Regions from separate parts of the Pantoea sp. SYBGC1 genome, predicted to be linked through region 3. Evidence: predicted binding sites of a transcription regulator. Region 3 holds the regulator's gene; each other region holds the start of a gene.
The links. Region 3 encodes PurR, which represses purine synthesis genes. Its sites were predicted from a motif close to CANGCAAACGTTTGCNTG; they were not measured.
Positions count from the first base shown of each region.

Region 1: a site for PurR is predicted at 3,932-3,949, ahead of AC2CF9_RS11880 (NCS2 family permease). Genes of this name have one in related genera too.
Region 2: a site for PurR is predicted at 3,329-3,346, ahead of guaD (guanine deaminase). Genes of this name have one in related genera too.

Region 1 covers NZ_JBXUNM010000006.1:36,839-43,985, forward strand. Annotated here, with positions in the region: gene pstB (phosphate ABC transporter ATP-binding protein PstB) at 1-436, shown strand, start outside; gene phoU (phosphate signaling complex protein PhoU) at 451-1,185, shown strand; gene AC2CF9_RS11870 (MFS transporter) at 1,291-2,529, shown strand; gene yieH (6-phosphogluconate phosphatase) at 3,191-3,868, opposite strand; gene AC2CF9_RS11880 (NCS2 family permease) at 4,018-5,331, shown strand; gene AC2CF9_RS11885 (4'-phosphopantetheinyl transferase family protein) at 5,362-6,123, opposite strand; gene AC2CF9_RS11890 (malonic semialdehyde reductase) at 6,305-6,895, opposite strand; gene mnmE (tRNA uridine-5-carboxymethylaminomethyl(34) synthesis GTPase MnmE) at 7,047-7,147, opposite strand, start outside.
Region 2 covers NZ_JBXUNM010000001.1:494,650-501,796, forward strand. Annotated here, with positions in the region: gene dcp (peptidyl-dipeptidase Dcp) at 1-1,827, opposite strand, end outside; gene guaD (guanine deaminase) at 1,878-3,236, opposite strand; gene ydfG (bifunctional NADP-dependent 3-hydroxy acid dehydrogenase/3-hydroxypropionate dehydrogenase YdfG) at 3,551-4,300, shown strand; gene AC2CF9_RS02315 (YnfA family protein) at 4,342-4,671, opposite strand; gene AC2CF9_RS02320 (DUF1283 family protein) at 4,799-5,134, shown strand; gene AC2CF9_RS02325 (DUF1161 domain-containing protein) at 5,186-5,482, shown strand; gene AC2CF9_RS02330 (MDR family MFS transporter) at 5,527-6,987, opposite strand.
Region 3 covers NZ_JBXUNM010000001.1:341,109-348,255, forward strand. Annotated here, with positions in the region: gene cfa (cyclopropane fatty acyl phospholipid synthase) at 1-1,046, opposite strand, end outside; gene punC (purine nucleoside transporter PunC) at 1,319-2,512, opposite strand; gene punR (DNA-binding transcriptional activator PunR) at 2,621-3,532, shown strand; gene purR (HTH-type transcriptional repressor PurR) at 3,529-4,554, opposite strand; gene AC2CF9_RS01670 (C40 family peptidase) at 4,852-5,640, opposite strand; gene AC2CF9_RS01675 (Grx4 family monothiol glutaredoxin) at 5,993-6,325, shown strand; gene rnt (ribonuclease T) at 6,364-7,047, opposite strand.

The DNA of each region.
Region 1 (7,147 bases), on a different contig from region 3:
CGGCGTGCGCCTGTTTGAGAAGCTGTCGCGCGCGGATATGGATGAGCGCGTGCAGTGGGCGCTGACCAAAGCCGCGCTGTGGAACGAAACCAAAGACAAGCTTCATCAGAGCGGTTACAGTCTTTCCGGCGGGCAGCAGCAGCGTCTCTGCATCGCGCGCGGTATCGCTATCCGGCCGGAAGTGCTGCTGCTGGATGAGCCCTGCTCGGCGCTGGACCCGATCTCCACCGGCCGCATTGAGGAGCTGATCACCGAGCTCAAGCAGGATTACACCGTGGTGATTGTGACGCACAACATGCAGCAGGCCGCCCGCTGCTCCGATCATACGGCGTTTATGTATCTTGGCGAGCTGATTGAGTTCAGCGACACCGATACGCTGTTTACCAAACCCGCGCAGAAGCAGACTGAAGATTACATCACCGGTCGTTACGGCTGATTCAGGAGAGACTCATGGATAATTTAAATCTTAATAAACATATCTCCGGTCAGTTTAATGCCGAGCTGGAGCATATTCGCACGCAGGTGATGATCATGGGCGGCATGGTGGAGCAGCAGCTCACCGACGCCATTACCGCCATGCATAATCAGGATGCGGAGCTGGCACGCCGGGTGATTGAAGGCGACCAGAAGGTCAATATGATGGAGGTAGAGATTGATGAGGCGTGCGTGCGTATTATCGCCAAGCGTCAGCCTACCGCCAGCGACCTGCGACTGGTCATGGCCATTATCAAAGCGATCTCTGAACTGGAGCGTATTGGTGACGTGGCGGAAAAAATCAGCCGCACCGCGCTGGAGAAGTTTGGTCAGCAGCATCTGCCGCTGCTGGTCAGCCTGGAATCGCTGGGTCATCACACGGTGCAGATGCTGCATGACGTGCTGGATGCGTTTGCGCGCATGGATCTCAGTGCTGCCATCACTATCTACCGTGAAGATAAAAAAGTGGATAAAGAGTATGAAGGCATCGTGCGCCAGCTGATGACCTACATGATGGAAGATCCGCGCACGATCCCCAGCGTGCTGACCGCCCTGTTCTGCGCGCGCGCGATCGAGCGTATCGGCGATCGCTGTCAGAATATCTGCGAAATTATCTTCTATTTTGTTAAAGGGCAGGATTTCCGTCACGTTGGCGGCGACCGGCTGGATGAACTGCTCTCCGGCGACGACGGCAGCAATCGCCCTACCTGACCCTCTCCTCCGGCTGCCTGTGCGGCAGCCATTACCATTTCTGATTGGTCACTCCGCCGCCCGCTCTTTATACTTGGCGCACTTTTTTTCGCCAGGTGCTCTTTTATGTCCCTTTCCCGCTCTGCTAAACCAGCCGTTACGCCGGCTAAAGCGATGCTGGCCGCAATCAGCGGCTACGCCATGGATGGATTTGATCTGCTGATCCTCGGTTTTATGCTGCCGGCCATCAGCGTGTCACTGATGCTTGACCCGTCAGAGGCGGGCTCGCTGGTGACCTGGACGCTGATTGGTGCAGTGATCGGCGGTATTCTGTTTGGTCATCTCAGCGATCGCTATGGCCGGATCCGTATCCTGACGGTAACGATACTGATGTTTTCACTGTTTACCGGCCTGTGCGCGGTGGCGCAGGGCTACTGGGATCTGCTGGCGTACCGGACTCTGGCCGGGGTGGGGCTGGGCGGCGAGTTTGGTATCGGTATGGCGCTGATTGCCGAAGCCTGGCCGCAGGAGAAGCGCAACCGGGCGTCGGCCTGGGTCGGCATCGGCTGGCAGCTCGGCGTGCTGCTGGCCGCCTTTATTACGCCGCCGCTGCTCAGCGTGATTGGCTGGCGCGGCATGTTTCTGGTGGGTATGCTGCCGGCACTGCTCTCATTCGTGCTGCGGCGCAGTATGGGTGAGCCGGAGAGCTTTACAAGAGAGGTGAAAAACGTACCGGCCCTCTCGTTTACCGCCCGCATAAAGCTGCTGTTTGCTGACCACGCCACCCGTAAAGCGAGCCTGGGTATTTTTATCCTCTGTTCGGTACAGAACTTTGGCTATTACGGTCTGATGATCTGGATGCCGAGCTATCTCTCCTCCAGCTTTGGTTTCAGCCTGACAAAATCGGGGCTGTGGACCGCGGTGACGGTAGTGGGCATGACCCTGGGTATCTGGCTGTTTGGCGTACTGGCCGATCGCTTCGCCCGCTGGAAAATCTTTCTGCTGTACCAGTTCGGTGCCGTGGTGATGGTGGTGGTCTATGCGCAGCTGCGCGATCCGACGGTAATGCTGTTTACCGGCGCCATCATGGGCATGTTTGTTAACGGCATGATTGGCGGCTATGGCGCGCTGATCTCCGATACGTTCCCGCCGCAGGCGCGTGCTACCGCGCAAAATGTGCTGTTTAACCTCGGGCGCGGCGTCGGCGGTTTTGGTCCGCTGGTAATTGGCGCGCTGGCTACGCAGATTTCCTTCACCGCCGCTATTACGCTGCTGGCGCTGATTTATCTGCTGGATATTTTCGCCACGCTGTTTCTGCTGCCTAAAAAGCAAAGCAATGAAGATTCGCTGGGCGCGATAGGCTGATAGCCTGCGCGCATGCCAAGGGCAGCCTCAGACGCAATCGTCACGCCCGGGGCGCATAAATGCGCCCCCTACAGAATATTGCAGGGCATCCGTAGGGGCGGCATTAATGCCGCCCTGGTATCAGGCGATGCCGCCGCCGTATATCTGGGGCGCATAAATGCGCCCCTACAGAACTTCTCCAGGGGCATTGCAGGGGCGGCATTCATGCCGCCCTGATGTCAGCCGATGCCGCCGCCGTATATCAGGGGCGCATAAATGCGCCCCCTACAGAACATTGCAGGGGCATCCGTAGGGGCGGCATTAATGCCGCCCTGATATCAGGCGATGCCGTCCGCCGCACACCAGGGGCGCATAAATGCGCCCCCTACAGAATATTGCAGGGCATTCGTAGGGGCGGCATTCATGCCGCCCTGGTGTCAGCCGATGCCGCCGCCGTATATCAGGGGCGCATAAATGCGCCTCCTACAGAACATTGCAGGGGCATCCGTAGGGGCGGCATTCATGCCGCCCTGATATCAGGCGATGCCGTCCGCCGTATGCGAGGGGCGCATAAATGCGCCCCCTACAGAATATTGCAGGGGCATCCGTAGGGGCGGCATTCATGCCGCCCTGGCGTCAGGCGATGTTGCCGCCTTACGCCCGGGGCGCATAAATGCGCCCCCTACAGAACCTCGCCGGTTGATAGCAGCGTCCAGCCGCGCGCCTGCCACAGCGCAGGCAGCTGCGCCATGTCATCAAAACGCGTTACCAGCGGATGATCGATTGCGGGATTATGCGCATCGGCGCAGTAGTAAAACACCGGAATGCCTGCCGCAATGCCGGCGCGAACGCCCGCTTCGGAATCATCCACCAGAATGCAGCGTTCAATCGGCACCTGCATCTGCTCTGCGGCGTGGAACATCAGCTGCGGATCGGGTTTCCATGCCTGAATGTCATAACCGCTGTACAGGCGATCGGTAAACCACGGCAGCATGCCGGTAAGACCCAGCGAATGCTGCATTTTCTTTACCGGTCCGTTAGAGACCACGCACACCGGAACGCGGATCCGCGCCACCAGCTCCGGCGCACCGCCGATCGGCTGCAGCTCCTGCTCAAACAGGCGCGCGACTTCAATGCGATAGGCGTGCTCCACCTCTGCTACCGGCAGCGCCTGATGATACTCTTCGCTGATGTCGCGAATAATGTCGTAAAGCTTTACGCCTTTATACCGCTCAAACATCTGCTGCAGCGACAGCGTGATGCCGTAGCGGGCAAACGTATTCACATAGCCCTGCGTGCAGAGCATTTCGCTGTCAACCAGCGTGCCGTCACAATCAAAGAACACACACTCCACTGTCATCGCCCACTATCCTTCTGATAACGCTTCAGCTTTTACTCTAGCCTGGATTGCCACAGGCAGCAGCAGGCAACCGGTTGCGAAAATTCCGTGTTTTACCGGAATAAAGCCTATAGGATACGCGGCGATAAATTTTTCAGCGGAACAGCAAAATGAAGACTCAGGGCCTGCTGCAGCGCATATTTAAACTGCAGGAACACGGAACCACGATACGCACCGAAGTGATTGCCGGGTTCACCACTTTTCTGACGATGGTTTACATCGTCTTTGTTAACCCGCAAATCCTCGGCGCTGCCGGTATGGATACCCAGGCGGTGTTTGTCACTACCTGTCTGATTGCCGCCTTTGGCAGCATTCTGATGGGGCTGATAGCGAATCTGCCGGTTGCGCTGGCACCTGCGATGGGCCTGAACGCCTTTTTTGCGTTTGTGGTGGTGGGGGCAATGGGTTACTCCTGGCAGATAGGGATGGGCGCCATTTTCTGGGGCGCGCTGGGGCTGCTGATCCTGACGCTGCTGCGCGTGCGCTACTGGATGATAGCTAATATACCGCTCTGCCTGCGCACCGGGATCACCGCCGGTATCGGCCTGTTTATCGCAATGATGGGGCTGAAAAATGCCGGCATTATTGTGCCAAACGCGGAGACGCTGGTGGCCGTCGGCGATCTGACGTCGCACAGTGTTCTGCTGGGCGCGCTCGGCTTCTTCATTATTGCCATTCTGGCATCGCGTAATATTCACGCGGCGGTGCTGGTCTCAATTGTGGTCACGACCAGCATCGGGCTTGCGCTGGGAGATGTCAGGTTTACCGGTTTCTTTGCGCCACCGCCGTCAATCTCTGCGGTGGCGGGCGCGGTGGATATCAAAGGCGCATTCAATATCGGCATGGCAGGCGTGATCTTCTCCTTTATGCTGGTCAATCTGTTTGACTCCTCCGGTACGCTGATTGGCGTAACGGATAAAGCGGGTCTGACCGATGAAAAGGGCACCTTTCCCCGTATGAAGCAGGCGCTGTATGTGGACAGCATCAGCTCCGTCACGGGTGCGCTGGCGGGGACGTCATCGGTGACGGCCTATATTGAGAGTTCGTCAGGCGTTGCCATTGGTGGCCGCACCGGGCTGATGGCGGTCATCACCGGGCTGCTGTTCCTGCTGGCAATATTTCTGTCGCCGCTGGCGGCGATGGTGCCGGGCTATGCGGCGGCGGGCGCGCTGATCTATGTCGGAGTACTGATGACGGCATCGCTGTCGCGCGTACGCTGGGACGATCTCACCGAAGCGGTGCCGGCCTTTGTCACCGCGGCGATGATGCCGTTTAGTTTCTCAATTACAGAAGGGATCGCGCTGGGCTTTATCGCCTACTGCGTGATGAAGCTGGGCACCGGACGCTGGCGTGAAATCAGCCCCTGCGTGGTGGTGGTTGCGCTGCTGTTTGCACTGAAAATCGCGTTTATCGACGCGCACTGACGCTTCAGGTGGCCTGTGCGGCCACCCGATTCAAAGCTGCCGCATCTCCTGCTGCCCGGCTATGCGTTCGCCGGGCAGACTGGTCAGGCGCAGCGTATGTGGATCCAGGTTTGGCTTATTCATTTCAATATCCCGCAGCGCAACCCACTGCTGCTGCGCGTCAATCTCCCAAAGTCGCAGATGCCCGGTTCCGGGTGAAAGTGCGCATGACCAGACCAGCGTCGGCTCGGCGTCACAGACCGCCTGAATATCGGGAAATAGCGTGGAGCGCAACCGGCCTGATGCCGGATGCAGACGCAGCGAAGAGAGGCCCCGATCCGCTTCACCGGTCAGCTTGAGCACGCTCTGACGTAGCGTCCAGATTTGCGTGGCCGCCTCCATAAAATCCTGCTGTGCATTGATCCACGCCTTTTCACCAGAGGAGAGTTCCTGCATCAGCGCTTCCTGCGTCTGCCGGCTGTGCGCGCGGACAATCTCCATATCCAGTCCGGCACGTCCGCCTTCTTCCGCCAGCAGTACGCCAATGATATGGCCTGTGTAGGAGATGCTGAAGTCAGGCAGGTTCGGATCGGCAAAGCAGGGGCGTCCGCTGCTGCTGACGCTCAGCGGTGGCAGCCGATCGATTCCGTAGATCCGCAGCATCAGCTGCGCCAGCAGTTCGCGGGCAGCAAGAAAACGCGCGCGCCGCCGATCGGGCAGACGGGCAGCGTTATCCAGTACATCCTGAGTGATGCGTGAAACCGTTACCGGCAGGGGTGTGGTGCCTGTCCAGCGCACAAAATGACCAGCCATCTGTCGCTCCGTGAAAATGGGCGAATAATCATCAGCGGCATTGTAAGAATTTTCTTAGGTGTTTGCATCCGGCTTTCCCGGCAGAGCGATAAATTCAGATAAGACTGAAAATCAGCGCGGGATAAGGCGGAAAAGAGACTCTGCCGGCTCGACCGGCAGAGCGCAGACTGGTTGCCAGCTTTCAGGCAAAGGTGGTGGCTTCATCAAAACCGAGTCGCGTCAGGCGCGGATGCAGTTTACCTGCGTCGCCGTAGCCAAGATTGATCAGCATGTTCACCTGCCATTTGCTTTCGCTGAAGAAAGCGGCATTGACTTTGGCGGGATCAAAGCCGGACATCGGACCGGCATCCAGACCGAGCGAACGCGCAGCGAGGATAAGGTAGCCTGCCTGCAGGCTGCTGTTACGAAACGCGGTCTCTTTCGTCAGCTCCGGGCTGCTGGTAAACCAGTTGCGCGCGTCACCAAACGGAAACAGTTTTGGCAGCTGCTCAAAAAACTCCGGATCCCACGCGACAATCACCGTTACCGGCGCCGACATGGTTTTATCCACGTTGCCTGAGGAGAGGGCAGGTTTCAGCCGGGCTTTGCCCTCCGCGGAGGTCACAAATACAAAGCGGCCTGGTGAACAGTTAGCGGAGGTCGGGCCCAGAGCCGTCAGGGTATAAAGCTCCTGCAGCAGCGCCTGTGAAACCGGCTTATCCTGCCAGTGGCTGTGGGTGCGGGCGTCAGTAAACAGCGCATCAAGCGCCGCGCTGTCGAGCGGTGTACTCATGTTTCTCTCCTGTTCAGGCTGCGGTGCAGGCCCGATTTTTAGCATGAATAATAGAGGCTGCGCTTAACGCAGCCTCTATCGTTATACTGTAAAGGAGAAAGGGAGCCAAATAACAAAGATGTATGATTGACTGGCAAAGAGCGGTACGCGCTTATTTCCCGATACAGAAGCTGGAGAAGATACGGCCCAGCAGATCGTCAGAGGTAAACTCGCCGGTAATTTCGCTCAGCGCCTGCTGTGCCAGCCGCAGCT
Region 2 (7,147 bases), 150 kb from region 3:
ATATCCTCCTCCCCAGATGTGACGAAAATAGCTGGAGCGATAGCGCGGCGGCACCGCTGACAGCGCAATGTTTTCTGCCTGCAGCGCCTGCCGTTCAAAATGTTCCACATCCTGCGGCTTATCGTGCGCGGAGAGGGAGTGCCACTGCAGATCCAGCAGCGCCGCGGCCAGCAGTTCGGTCATGTCATAACCTTTATTAAAGGTGGCGGCCCGCACCATTTTTTCGCGCAGCGCAGCGGGCATCGGCTCCCCGGTTTCCCAGTGGCGCGCATAGCTGGCGAACACCGCCTCATGACTGGCCCAGTGTTCGTTAATCTGCGACGGAAACTCCACAAAATCGCGCGGCGTGGCCGTACCGGAAAGGCTGGCGTAGCGCTGGCTGGCAAACAGGCCGTGCAGCGCATGACCAAATTCGTGGAACAGCGTGATAACGTCATCCCAGCTCAGCAGCGCCGGCTGGCCAGGCTGCGGTTTGGTATAGTTGCAGACGTTGTAGATCACCGGTTTCTGATCCAGCAGCGCAGACTGGTCGACAAAGTTGCCCATCCATGCCCCGCCGCTTTTATTATCACGGGCGAAAAAGTCGGTATAAAACAGCGCCAGCGGCGTCTCATCGGCGTCGAAAATCTCATAGACGCAGACATCCGGATGATAGACCGGCAGATCGTGGCGCTGGCTGAACCGGATGCCGTAAAGCTGCGTGGCGGCCCAGAATGCGCCGCGCTCCAGCACGCTATCCAGCGCGAACCAGGGACGAATAGCGTCTTCATCAAAGTCATATTTCGCCTGGCGCACCTGCTCGGCGTAAAAGTTCCAGTCCCAGGCGCGCAGGTCAAATCTCTGCTGCTGCTCAGCCATCAGCTGTTCTATCTCTGCGGCCTCGCGCCCGGCGCGCTCGCAGGCTGCCGGCACAATATTACGCATAAAGTCCAGCGCGGCCTCCGGCGTTTTCGCCATCTGATCCTGCAAATTCCACGCCGCATAGCTGCTATAGCCCAGCAGCGCGGCCTGCTCCGCCCGCAGCTGCGCCATACGCGAAACCAGCGGCCGCGTATCGTTTGCATCGTTACGCTCACAGCGCTTCAGCGCCTGCTCAAACAGCGCTTCCCGCGTGGCGCGGATGGTTAACCGGCTCAGCGCTGGCTGCTGCGTGGTGTTTTGCAGCGGGATCAGCCACTGATTATCCAGACCGCGTGCGACCGCAGCGGCACGCGCCTGCTCCAGCGCTGCATCGTCGAGTCCCGCCAGCGCCTCCGGGCTGCTGACGGTGTAGGCGGCTGACTGCGTCGCCGCCAGCAGCCGGTTGCCAAAGCGGGTGCTGAGGCCTGCCAGCTCCTGATTGATATCGCGCAGCCGCTGTTTTTCATCCTCACTCAGGCTGGCGCCGGCCAGCTGAAACGCCTGCCGGGTAACTTCCGTCAGCCGCACCGCCTCTGCGTCCGGGCAGGCGGTGCTGCGCTGCTGCCAGACCGCCTCCAGCCGGGCGAAGAGCGTGCTGTTAAGGTAGATCTCATCGTGCAGCGCCGCCAGGGCGGGCGTGATGATCTCTTCCACCTCCTGCAGGCGCGGCGACGTATTCGCTGCCGTCATGGCTGAAAAGACCTGCCATACCCGGCTCAGTAAGAGGCCGCTGCGCTCCAGCGCTTCAAAGGTATTAGCAAAGTCCGGTGGCGCCGGGTTTGCGATAATCGCGGCGACTTCGCGGCGCTTCTCTTCGATGCCCGCTTCCAGCGCCGGCAGAAAATCGTCTTCGCTTATCTGATCGAACGGCGGCGCCTGATACGGCAGCGTGCTGGCGCTAAAAAAGGGATTGGCGGATCGGTTCATTATCGCTCCTGATAATCAGCAACGCCGCAATAGCCTGCGGCAGAGAGCCTTTATCCTGGCACGCCGGGGTGCGGGCAACAACCCGGCGTGCTACCCGCCGTCTCTTTTTGCCACACCGGCTGGCCATTTACCCAGGTCTGCGCAATGTTGCGATCGTCACCCAGCGTCATCAGAACAAACAGCTGCTCGAAGATATCTTTACTGTTGCCATGACGCAGCTGCTGCAGCGGCGATACGGCCGGATCCAGCACCACAAAATCCGCCTCTTTGCCGGGCGTGAAATTGCCAATTTTATCGTCGAGATCCAGCGCCTGCGCCCCGCCCAGCGTGGCGCGATAAAGCGCTTCGCAGGCGGTCAGCTTATAGTGCTGCAGCTGCCCGACTTTATACGCCTCGCCCAGCGTCTGCAGCAGGTTAAAAGTGGTGCCAGCGCCGACGTCGGTGCCGATCCCCATGCGCACGTTCTCCTGCCAGCAGCGTTTGAGATCAAACAGCCCGCTGCCCAGAAACAGATTTGAAGTAGGACAAAACGCGATGGCTGAACCGGTGTCGTGCAGGCACTGCCACTCATGATCCTGCAGATACAGGCAGTGGGCAAATACGCTGCGTGCGCCAGTGAGCTGATAGTGGTGATAGACATCAAGATAGCCGTTGCGCTCGGGAAAAAGCTCTCTGACCCACGCCACCTCCTGCGGATTTTCACTCAGGTGCGTATGCAGCCAGGTATCGGGAAACTCTCTCCGCAGCTGACGCACCCGTTCCAGCAGCTGTGGCGAAGAGGTCGGCGCAAAGCGTGGCGTCAGCGCATAGCCAAGACGGCCGCGCCGGTGCCAGCGCGCTATCAGTGCCCGCGTCTGCTGATAGCTCGTTTCGGGGGTTTCAGTCAGGTAGTCCGGCGCGTTGCGGTCCATCATCACTTTACCGGCAATGAGTCGCATGCTGAGCCGCTCCGCCGCGCTGAAGAGCGCGTCAACCGACTGCGGATGCACTGTGCCAAACACCAGTGCGGTAGTGGTACCGTTAGCCAGCAGCTGCTGCAGGAAAAAACCGGACATCTTAGCCGCATGGGTTGCACAGTGATACTGCTGCTCAACCGGAAAGGTATAGTTATTCAGCCAGGTCAGCAGCTGTTCGCCAAACGCGCCCATCATTTCCGTCTGCGGATAGTGAATATGGGTATCGATAAACCCCGGCACAATCAGCTTGCCGCGCAGATCCGTGACCCGCCGGCTATCCACCCGCGCCGCCGCACTGCTCCAGCTTTCCAGGCTGACAATTTTTCCTGCACGCAGCGTGAGCAGACCATCAGCGAGATAGCGTGCGGCGTCACTCAGCGCCTCTGGCTGATCCACCGTGCGGGTAAAATCAAAAAAACTGGCGCGCAGCAGCGTCTCGTTGTCAGCATTCATAACTCATCCTCTCAGTAAGATAAGATGAATGTGCAAAAGACGTGCCAGGAACGGTTTATTTATCTGCTAAATCATAAGGTTAGCCTGAAAGAGAGGCAACCGAATGCGCAACCGATTACGCGTATCTGCGCCGGCGTTAAGATTTAATGGCGACCGCTCACGCTGCCCCATGATGCATCAGCGCGGTGCGCCCCTGCACCCGGTTAACGCATTCCGGCGACGGAGCGTTTGCCGGTCGCTTTTTTTCAGCAGGCGAAGAATGATGGTGATATGGTTAAACGCGGACTACCTGAAAACAGTTAAGGAACAGTGAGATGATTATTTTTGTTACCGGTGCCACTGCAGGGTTTGGTGAAAGTATTACCCGTCGCTTCATTGCCACAGGCCATAAAGTAATCGCCAGCGGGCGGCGCGCCGAACGACTGCAGGCGCTGAAGGATGAGCTGGGTGAAAACCTCTATACCGTTCAGCTCGATGTGCGTAATCGTGCCGTTATCGAGGAGGTCATCGCTGCGCTGCCGGCAGAGTGGCGCAACATTGATGTACTGGTCAACAACGCCGGCCTGGCGCTGGGCACTGAGCCAGCCCACAAAGCCAGCGTTGATGACTGGGAAAACATGATCGACACCAATACCAAAGGCCTGGTTTTCATGACCCGGGCGCTGCTGCCTGCCATGGTAGAGCGCAACGTCGGGCATATTGTCAATATCGGGTCTATTGCCGGAAGCTGGCCCTATGCGGGCGGCAACGTCTATGGTGCAACCAAAGCGTTTGTGCGCCAGTTCAGCCTGAATCTGCGTACCGATCTCCACGGCACCGCGCTGCGCGTAACCGATATCGAGCCGGGTCTGGTCGGCGGAACGGAGTTTTCTAATGTGCGCTTTAAAGGCGATGACGATCGCGCTGGCGCGGTGTATGAAGGCACAACGGCGCTGACGGCAGAGGATGTTACCGAGGCCGTTTACTGGGTAACCACGCTGCCAGCGCACGTCAATATCAACACGCTGGAGATTATGCCGGTCAGCCAGACCACCGCCGGGCTGAAGGTGCATAAAGACGCGTAATCGCGTGTGACAACGTCACCTGATAGTACCGGGTGACGCTGTTACGCTTTTCCCCAGCCGGTGACAATAATCAGCATCCCGCATAGCGCTATCAGCGCGCCCGCCCAGTCCCATGCGCTCAGCCGCACCCCATCCACCACGCGCAGCCAGATCAGAGCCGTAAACACATAGACACCACCATACGCCGCGTACACCCGCCCGCTCGCCGCCGGATGCAGCGTGAGCAGCCAGACAAACAGCGCCAGACTCGCCGCAGCCGGCAACAGCAGCCAGGCGCTCATCCCTTTACGCAGCCAGAGCCAGGGCAAGAAACAGCCCGCAATCTCTGCGACAGCCGTAATGAAAAATAATAGTGCGGTCTTGATCAGCATAATCCTGCTCTCTGTTCCCTCAACGCGCTGCACACCGCTGGTGAGCAGCAAAAGCAGGATGATATACTAGCCGCTGTTACGGCAACAGCCTTGCCCGGCTGACCGGGTCTGACTAAAGGACAACATCATGAAACACTATGCTTCCGTTCTGTTTACGGCGCTGCTGACGGCCAGCGTGCTGCTCAGTGCTCCCTTTGCCACTGCCCGCACCGATCGTCTGATCGTGGAAGATGGCAATAGCGCGGCCAGCAATGAAGCCGCCCGCCAGAGTAAAGAGCAGTGGAACGACACGCGTAATCTGCGCAGCAAGATTAATACCCGGACAGAGAAAGAGTTCGACAAAGCGGACCGCGCGTTTGATACCCGCGACGCCTGCGACAAGAGCTACAACGTGAATGCTTACTGGGAAGAGAATACCCTGCGCTGCCTCGACCGCCGCACTGGTCGTCCGGTCGCGCCGTAACGCGGCGCTGCTGCTATAGTGTTCAGAGAAACAGTCAACAAGGAGTTTGCGATGAAAAAGGGTTCTCTGGTACTGCTGCTGGGTGTGATGACGCTGCCGCTGATGGCTCAGGCCTCCTGCGACAGCGTTCGCGCCGATATCAGTAAAAAAATTGTCAGTAATGGCGTGGCGGAGTCAGATTTTACGCTGGATATCGTGCCGAACGATCAGGCCGAGCAGGCGGGTGGTCAGGTGGTCGGCCACTGTGAAAACGATACGCAAAAAATTGTTTATAAAAAGAATATGCGGGATGCGGAGGGTAGCGCACCTGACGGCGCCGGCAGCTCTCAGGATATGTCAGCGCAGTAACCTGCAACCGGGGCAGCCGCCGCTGCTGCCCCGCTTCTTCTCGTCTATTCCATCTCCGGTCGCTGACGCGGCATAAGCCAGGCGATCCATACCGTCAGCAGCGCGATCAGCAAAGCCACGATAAATACCCAGTGCAGCGATGCGGCAATCTGGGTCGTCCAGAGCTGCAGTTCTGCAACCGGCAGCGCCTCACGGCTCTCCGGCGACATAATTTTTTGCATCGGGTCCTCCGCCTGCGGCAGCCGCTGCGCCAGATTGATGTTTAAAACCGCCCCCATCAGTGCGGTTCCCAGCGCTGAACCAAGCATCCGGCTGAACATAATAGAGGCGGTACAGATACCGCGGATCTCATACTGCGCATGGTTCTGCACGGAGACCAGAAACGTGGTGCTGGTCATGCCCATGCCGGTGCCGATAACAAAGGCCGTAAAGCCCGCCTGCAGCACGGAACTTTCCGCGTGGAGCAGCAGCAGCAGCACGCTGCCGGCGATCAGTAACAGTGCGCCAAGCTGAGCGGTAAAGCGATAGGAGGTCACAAGCATCAGGCGACCGCTGAGCGTACTGGCAATCGGCCAGCCAATGGACATCATCGCCAGCGCGCTGCCCGCCTGCAGCGGCGTACCGCCGGTAATTCCCTGGATCCAGGTGGGCAGAAACGCGCTAATGCCCATCATGGTGGCGCCGATAATCAGATTACCGGCGTTGCCTGCCACAATCAGACGGCTGCGCCACAGCGCAAGCGGGAAAAGCGGTGCCGCCGTCTGCTGTTCGTGCCGTTTGAGACGCCAGCCTGCCACGCCTGCCAGCAGCAGAAACGGCAGCAGCCAGTAGCCGAGCGCTTCCGCCTGCAGCAGCGCCACCAGCAGCGCAGTGACGCTGATCATCAGCCAGCAGCTGCCGGTAATATTCAGCGCACCCGCTGCGGAGACCGGGCGGGCGGGCAGGAAACGCGCCAGCAGCAGCATGGAGATCAGCCCTATCGGTACGTTGACCCAAAAGATCACCCCCCAGCTGAAGTGCTGCACCAGCCACGCTCCGCTAAGCGGCCCGATAATTGCCGCCACGCCCCAGACGCTGGAGAGCCAGCCCTGAACGGTGGCGCGTTCACGCGGGGAGTAGATATCCGCCACAATGGTGGTCGTCAGCGGCATAATGGCACCCGCTCCCAGCCCCTGAAACGCGCGGAACAGAATGAGCCACGTCATGGTATGAGCAAAGCCACACAGCACTGAGCCGAACAAAAACAGCGATACCCCGACAAAAAAGAGCCGCTTACGTCCCCATATATCAGCTAAACGGCCATAAAGCGGCACGCTGACCGCCTGCGTCAGGAGATAAATAGAAAATACCCAGCCAAACTGCGCAAAGCCACCCAGATCGGCAATGATCGTAGGCATCGCCGTCGCCACAATCGTCACCTCAATCGCGGCCATAAACATGGCCAGCATACAGGCAAACAGGATCCATGGACGATGGCTGCGCAAAACTTCAGCGTGCTCTGACATAACGCTCCTTATACTGTTTTACTCTCTCTTATCCCGCCACACAGTCCGTGCTTATGTGACAGGGTAACCTTTTTCGATGAATTTTTTTTATTGTCATACCATCCCGTACCCGGTGCGGGCTGCAGACGGTTTTGACCACGTTCTGTCAGCTGTTTTTTGC
Region 3 (7,147 bases):
TAGCTGAACATACGCTTAAAACGCTCATCATAGCGGGCAGAGAGCTGCGGCCACGCCGCCAGGAAACGCGTATGCCACGCCATGAGCGTGGTGTCATAATCGGTCCCGAAGTTGTGCCAGTCTTCCATAATAAAATAAGGCTCACTGGCGTCCGCTATCTGTCGCACAGAGGGCAGGCAGCCATTCGGGAAAATATATTTATCGATCCACGGATCTACCCGCATATCGGTTCTTACCGCCCCGATAGTGTGCAGCAGAAAGAGGCCGCCGGGTTTCAGGTTGCGGTTAACCACACTGAAATAGGTCGCATAATTTTTCGGGCCAACGTGCTCAAACATCCCGACGGAAACGATGCGGTCAAACTGCTGCTCAAGGTCGCGATAATCCTGCAGCAGTATCGTGACGTCCAGCCCGGCGCAGCGCTGCTGTGCCATCTTTTGCTGCTCCTGGGAGATAGTGACGCCATATACGCTGACACCGTAGCGGCGGGCAGCAAACTCCGCCAGCCCGCCCCAGCCGCAGCCGATATCCAGCAGAGACATGCCGGGTTCAAGCTGCAGTTTACGGCAGATCAGATCCAGCTTGGCTTCCTGCGCCGCTTCCAGCGTGTCCGCATGATGCCAGTAGCCGCAGGAGTACTGCATATACGGGTCCAGCATCAGGCTGAACAGGTCATTACCCAAATCGTAGTGCGCTCTGCCGACCTGCCAGGCGCGCTTTTTTGATTGCAGATTGGTCAGCCGTGCAGCGGCGATGCGCAGCGTATCTTTGAAGTGGTGCGGCAGCTGGTGATCGAGATGATGTCTGAGCGCGCGCTGAAAAAACATATCCAGTCGTTCGCACGTCCACCACCCATCCATGTAACTTTCGCCCAGACCCAGTGAGCCTTCCTGTATCACGCGCTTAAAAAAGTCAGCATGATGAACCTGAATATCCCACGGTCGTGAACCATTAACGCGAATATTTGCCTGTTCAAGTAACTCCCGGGCAATACGAAACCACGCATTCTCTTCGGGAGTGACTGCTTCTGCACATGATGAACTCATAGCTTCTCCATCACCTTGTAAATAGGACCCGGGAAACAGAAGGATCTGCATCAGGTCTGTGAAAGAACGCAGGGTGGTGCCGTGCGCAGCTAAACCACATTAACAGAGGTATGAATAGTCCGGACTCACGCAATGCGCAGCGGCCTGGCCGCACGCAGAGGCTGTCCCGGTAAGACCGGGAGCGCTGTTCTTGTTATGAATATCAGAAGAGACAGCGACCTGCCGCGGGACGGCGGGCAGATCGCTCTCTGGCAAAATAGCACCAGACCGGCTTATGCGTTGTCTTCGCAGGGATGGGCGATATCGGCTGATTTTGCTGTTGCGCGCTGCCAGGCGAAGCCCATCCAGGCGAGCACCACCGTACTTACCATTACCAGCGTAGTGTGATAAAGCGCCTGCTGCAAACCAGCCGAGACAATCAGGCTGGCAAGGAAGCATAAGCCAAGCTGCAGCAGATTCTGTAAACCGGCTGCTTTACCGCTGGCGTGCGGGAACGGCGCCAGCGCGCTGGCAACCACAATCGGGTAGATAGCGCCGTTTGCCAGCGCCATCCCGCAAAAAGGCAGCAGCAGGGCAAAGAGCGACGGCGCGGGAAGCAGCGCAACGGCAAAGAGGCTCAGAATGCTCAGGCTGTAAATCAGCAGCAGCCACGGCAGCAGCTGCGCGCCCTGAAAGCGATTAAGCAGCGCACGACAGCCAAAACCGCCAATCAGGAAAGCCATCGTCTGCGGCACATAGCTGAGCCCGATATCGGCCGGGGTTAAGCCTGCGGCCGCCAGAATAAAGGGGGAGCCCGTCAGCCAGGCAAAGAAGCTGGCAGAGCAGGCGGAGTAAATCAGCACATTGCCACTGTAGGCGCGGGTAGCGAGCAGCGTCAGCCAGCCAGGCTGATCGCCGCGCGCCGCCTGAGAGATACGCGGCGAACGAAGTCTGAGGGTACCTGCCAGCAGCACCAGCGTAATCAGCGTCAGCACCAGGAAAATAGTGCGCCAGTGAAAATGACTCATCAGCCAGGCACCCAGCAGCGGAGCCAGAGCAGGAGAGAGCGCCACCAGCGGCATAATAGTGGCAAACACTTTATTGGCCTGCGCTTTAGGGTAGCGATCGATAACCAGCGCCTGCCAGCTCACGGCGGCGGCACAGACGCCCACAGCCTGAATAAAGCGCAGTGCCAGCATCAGCCAGACGTTGTCGGCCCACAGCATGGCCAGACAGCTCAGGGCAAATATTGAGAGGCCCGCCAGTAAAACCGGTTTGCGGCCAATTCGGTCAGAGAGGAGTCCCCAGCCCACCTGCGCACAGGCAAAGCCCGCCAGAAACAGGCTCAGGCTGGCGCTGATAACACCCGGAGCGGTGGCAAAATCACGCTGCATATCGCTGAATGCGGGCAGATACATATCCGTGGCGAGAAAGCCGAGCATGCTCAGCAGCGCCAGATAGGGCAGAAATCCTTTAGATGACATCACTATTTTTCTCATTCGGCAGGGAAACGCGGAGGAGTGTAAAAGGGTGCAGTCAGCTTTGTGAAACGCTAATATTTGCAGAGTGCTGTTAAATTTTTTGAAGGCAAAAATATGTGGTCTGAATATGCGCTTGAGGTGGCGGACGCCGTCGCCCGCACCGGCAGTTTCAGCGCGGCAGCGCAGGAGCTGCACCGCGTGCCTTCTGCTATCAGCTATACCATCAGGCAGCTGGAGAGCTGGCTGGCCGTGGAGCTGTTTGAACGCCAGCATCGGGAAGTGGTTCTGACGCCAGCCGGCGAGCATTTTGTGCGTGAAGGCCGCTCTGTTATCAAAAAAATGCTGGCGACGCGACGGCAGTGTCAGCAGCTGGCCAACGGCTGGCGCGGCCAGCTCACTATTGCCGTTGATTGTATCGTCAAGCCGCAGCGCACGCGCCAGCTGGTGAAAGATTTCTATCGCCACTTTCCCGATATGGAGCTGATCATCAGCTATGAAGTGTTTAACGGCGTATGGGATGCGCTGGCTGATGGCCGGGTTGACGTAGCCATTGGTGCCACGCAGGCGATCCCGGTTGGCGGACGCTTTGCTTTTCAGGATATGGGCGCCCTTAACTGGCGCTGCGTGGTCAGTCCGGATCACCCACTGGCGCAGAGCGCGCATCCTGACGAAGAGGCGCTGCGCGCCTGGCCGTCGCTGGTGCTGGAAGATACGTCGCGCGCGCTACCGCGCCGTATGACGTGGACGCTGGATAATCAGCGCCGGCTGGTGGTGCCGGAGTGGGAAACCGGAATCGACTGCCTGCAGGCTGGCCTGTGCGTAGGGATGATCCCGGGACACCTGGCGCGGCCGCTACTGGATAGCGGCGCGCTGGTGGAGCTGATATTGCCGCAGCCTTTTCCGGAGAGTCCCTGCTGCGTCAGCTGGGCCGGGCAGCGGGCGTCGCCGGCGCTGGCCTGGCTGCTGGAATACCTGGGAGATGCTGAGACGCTAAATCATGAGTGGCTCAGCGAGCGCCGCGCTTAGCGGCGATAGTCGCGAAACGGACCATCCCCGACCGAGCGACGCTCAATCAGGCTGGGCTGAACTTCAATCGTTTGCGGCTCTTCGCGTTTACTGGTAATGCGGTCCAGCAGCATCTCCAGCGCTTTTTCACCCAGCTGAGCTTTGGGCTGATGCACTGTCGTCAGCGCCGGCGTAAAGTAGCGGGCGTTGCGCACATTGTCATAGCCGATCACCGAAATATCCTGCGGAACGCGCAGGCCCATCTCATCGGCGGCGCAGATCGCGCCCATTGCCATGATGTCGCCGCCGCAGAACACAGCGGTAGGACGCTGCTTCTGGCTCAGGATCTGCTGCATCGCCTGATAACCCGACTCAGGTTCAAAATCGCCCTGCACGATCCACTCCGCACGCACCGCGATCCCCGCCTCTTGCATCGCCTGCAGGAAGCCGGCGTGCCGTCCGCCGCCGGTATTGCGCTCCAGCTGGCCCGGGATAGCGCCAATATCGCGATGACCGCGCTCGATCAGGTAACGACCGGCCAGGTAGCCGCCCTGAAAGGCATTATCCTGCACGGTATCGGTAAAATCACCGCGGGAAGCGCCCCAGTCCATGACCACCATCGGAATATTGCGATTCTCTTCCAGCATCTGAAGCAGATCGTCCGGATACTCAGAGCACATCACCAGCAGGCCATCTACCCGCTTTTGCGCCATCATCGACAGATAGGCGCGCTGCTTTTGCAGGTCATTGTGCGCGTTGCCCAGAATCAGCGTGTAGCCCTGAGCGAAGCAGTGATTTTCAATTGCTTCGATGATTTCAGCAAAGTAGGGGGCTTCACTGGACGTTGCCAGCAACCCCAGTGTTTTAGTGTGATTAACCTTCAGGCTGCGCGCCACGGCGCTGGGAGAATAGTGCAGCGCTTTAATCGCCTCCCACACGGCATTACGCGTCTCTTCAGCGACAAAGCGCGTTTTATTGATGACGTGCGAAACCGTGGTCGTTGATACGCCAGCGCGTTTTGCCACATCTTTAATTGTTGCCATGAAAATGGACCTCTTAAACCTATCGCAACTTTATGATAAGTATAGTGTTAAACGTTTGCGTCTGCGCAGGGTTTTCTGCCTCATTCCAGCGTAAAAATGGCTGATTCAGGGCGAGTAATTAACCGCAACAGATAATGACAGCAGCGTGCGCAAAAGGTGTTGCGCAACGAAAGGCGGCGATTCTAGCAAGGCAAGGGGCATAAAACGAGATTTTTACCTGCGGTCAGATGAAAATATTTAGAGTCCGACAACTGGCGTGTAGTCAGGCCGGGACGCGCGCGGCATGTTGCGCAACTGCTAACGAATGGTTTTAGGCGTCATCATGCGGCGTGCGCCAACATAGTGCTTCTGCCAGTAATCTTCACCCAGCGCGCTGATCTGGATATCTTTGCCGGTACGCGGCGACTGAATAAATTTGCCGTTACCCAGATAAACGCCAACATGATCGGCTGTGCCGCGATTATTGATGCGGAAAAACACCAGATCGCCTTTCTCCAGCATTTCGCGCTTGATGGGAGCGGCATCGCGCAGATGATACATTTCATTGGCCGTGCGCGGCAGCTTGAAACGGACCAGATCTTTATAGGCGTACCAGACCAGGCCACTGCAGTCGAATCCGGTAAGCGGAGAGGTGCCACCCCACTGATAAGGTTTGCCCAGCTGGCCCATAAGTTTAGTCATGGCGGTTTCACGCGCCTTCTGATAGCGCAGGCGGTGGGATTTGCTGAGCCTGATACCGGTCAGCGCATCATTACTCTCTTCCGCTGCCGCTGTTTTCCGGCTGGTACGCTGATGACCATATTTTTTGCTGGCAGAGAGGGCGGGCGCTTTTTTACGGGCGGTACGGGAAGTCACAGGCGGTTCTGCGTGCAGGCTTTTTTTCGATTTAACTTTTTGTACGGGCGTGACGCGTGTTTTTTTAGCCGAGGTTTTAACCGGACGTCGTTTGCGGCGTTCATCGTCGCGCGCACTCTTTTTCTCCGCTTTCTGCAGGCTGGCGTTAACCGGCTTGTGCGGTGAAGCAGCGGCCACGTTAAAAAACAGCTGAGCAAAAGCCAGTATGAAAAGCGTAATCAGTAAACGCATAGTCCGGTTACAGGTTCGGCAGGCTGCAGAAGCAGACCGCGGCAATATTAGAAAATTCTGATCAGCGATCAGCGCCGGATTGATTCTAATCCACTTTTTTTACAAAAGGTAAGGTCTTTTTTATTAAATCCATCAACACAAGGGCTGTGCAGCAAAAATGAGCGGTTTCAGGCGGTTAACGCAGCATATTTATTGCTAATCGTGTATTAATACACACTTCGTCATACGCCCGTGGCGGCAAACTTAACAAACATGGCGATTCATGCCGCAACGAGGCAAATTCCCGATTTCAGTCGCGGGATGAAGTCGCTACAATAAACAAACACGAAGTGAAGAATTAAGGAAGGCAAAAATGAGTACTGTTGAAAAAATTCAGCGCCAGATCGCAGAAAACCCGATCCTGCTGTATATGAAAGGATCGCCAAAACTGCCAAGCTGCGGCTTCTCAGCTCAGGCTGTTCAGGCGCTCTCTGCCTGTGGCGAACGCTTCGCGTATGTCGATATCCTGCAGAATCCTGATATCCGTGCTGAACTGCCAAAATACGCTAACTGGCCAACCTTCCCGCAGCTGTGGGTGGATGGTGAGCTGGTCGGCGGCTGCGATATCATCGTTGAAATGTTCCAGCGCGGTGAACTTCAGCCGCTGATCAAAGAAACCGCTGAGAAGCACAAAGAAGCGGAATAAATCAAAAGGCCGGCGCAGCGCCGGCCTTTTTTATTCTCTTACTCTGCCGCGCTTTCGCCTGCGGCTTCGCTCTCTGCTTCAGCGTCATTCAGCGCCAGCGGCCAGCCACCTAAACGCTTCCAGCGGTTTACCAGCTCGCAAAACAGCATTGCCGTCTGCTCTGTATCATAGAGCGCCGAGTGCGCCTGCGTGCTGTCAAAATCGATACCTGCCGCCTTGCACGCTTTCGCCAGCACCGTCTGTCCCAGTACCAGCCCGCTCAGCGCTGCCGTATCAAAGGTGGCAAACGGATGGAAGGGGTTGCGCTTCAGGCTGGCACGCTCAGCCGCCGCCGTGACAAAGCTGTGATCAAAGTTGGCATTATGCGCCACGATAATCGCCCGGTTGCAGCCGCTCTCTTTGAGCCCTTTGCGCACCTGTTTAAAGATGGCGTGCAGCGCTTCATATTCGCTCACTGCGCCGCGCAGCGGGTTTGCAGGATCGATACCGGTAAACGCCAGCGCTTCAGGATGAAGAAGGGCACCTGCAAAGGGTTCGATGTGGAAATGCAGGGTTTCGTCACGCTGCAGCCAGCCATCCTCATCCATTTTCAGGGTCGTGGCGGCAATCTCCAGCAGTGCATCAGTCTGCGCATTAAAACCGGCGGTTTCAACATCAATAACTACCGGATAAAAGCCGCGAAAGCGTTGGTTAAGGGCGTTCTGGGCGTTCGATTCAGACATCAGGATCTCATAGCAGTGAAAAGGGCAGCGCGCATTATGGCAAAAAAGGCGGGAGGGTGCAGCAGATGAGAAAAACCAGCCCGCAAATTTGCGGGCTGGC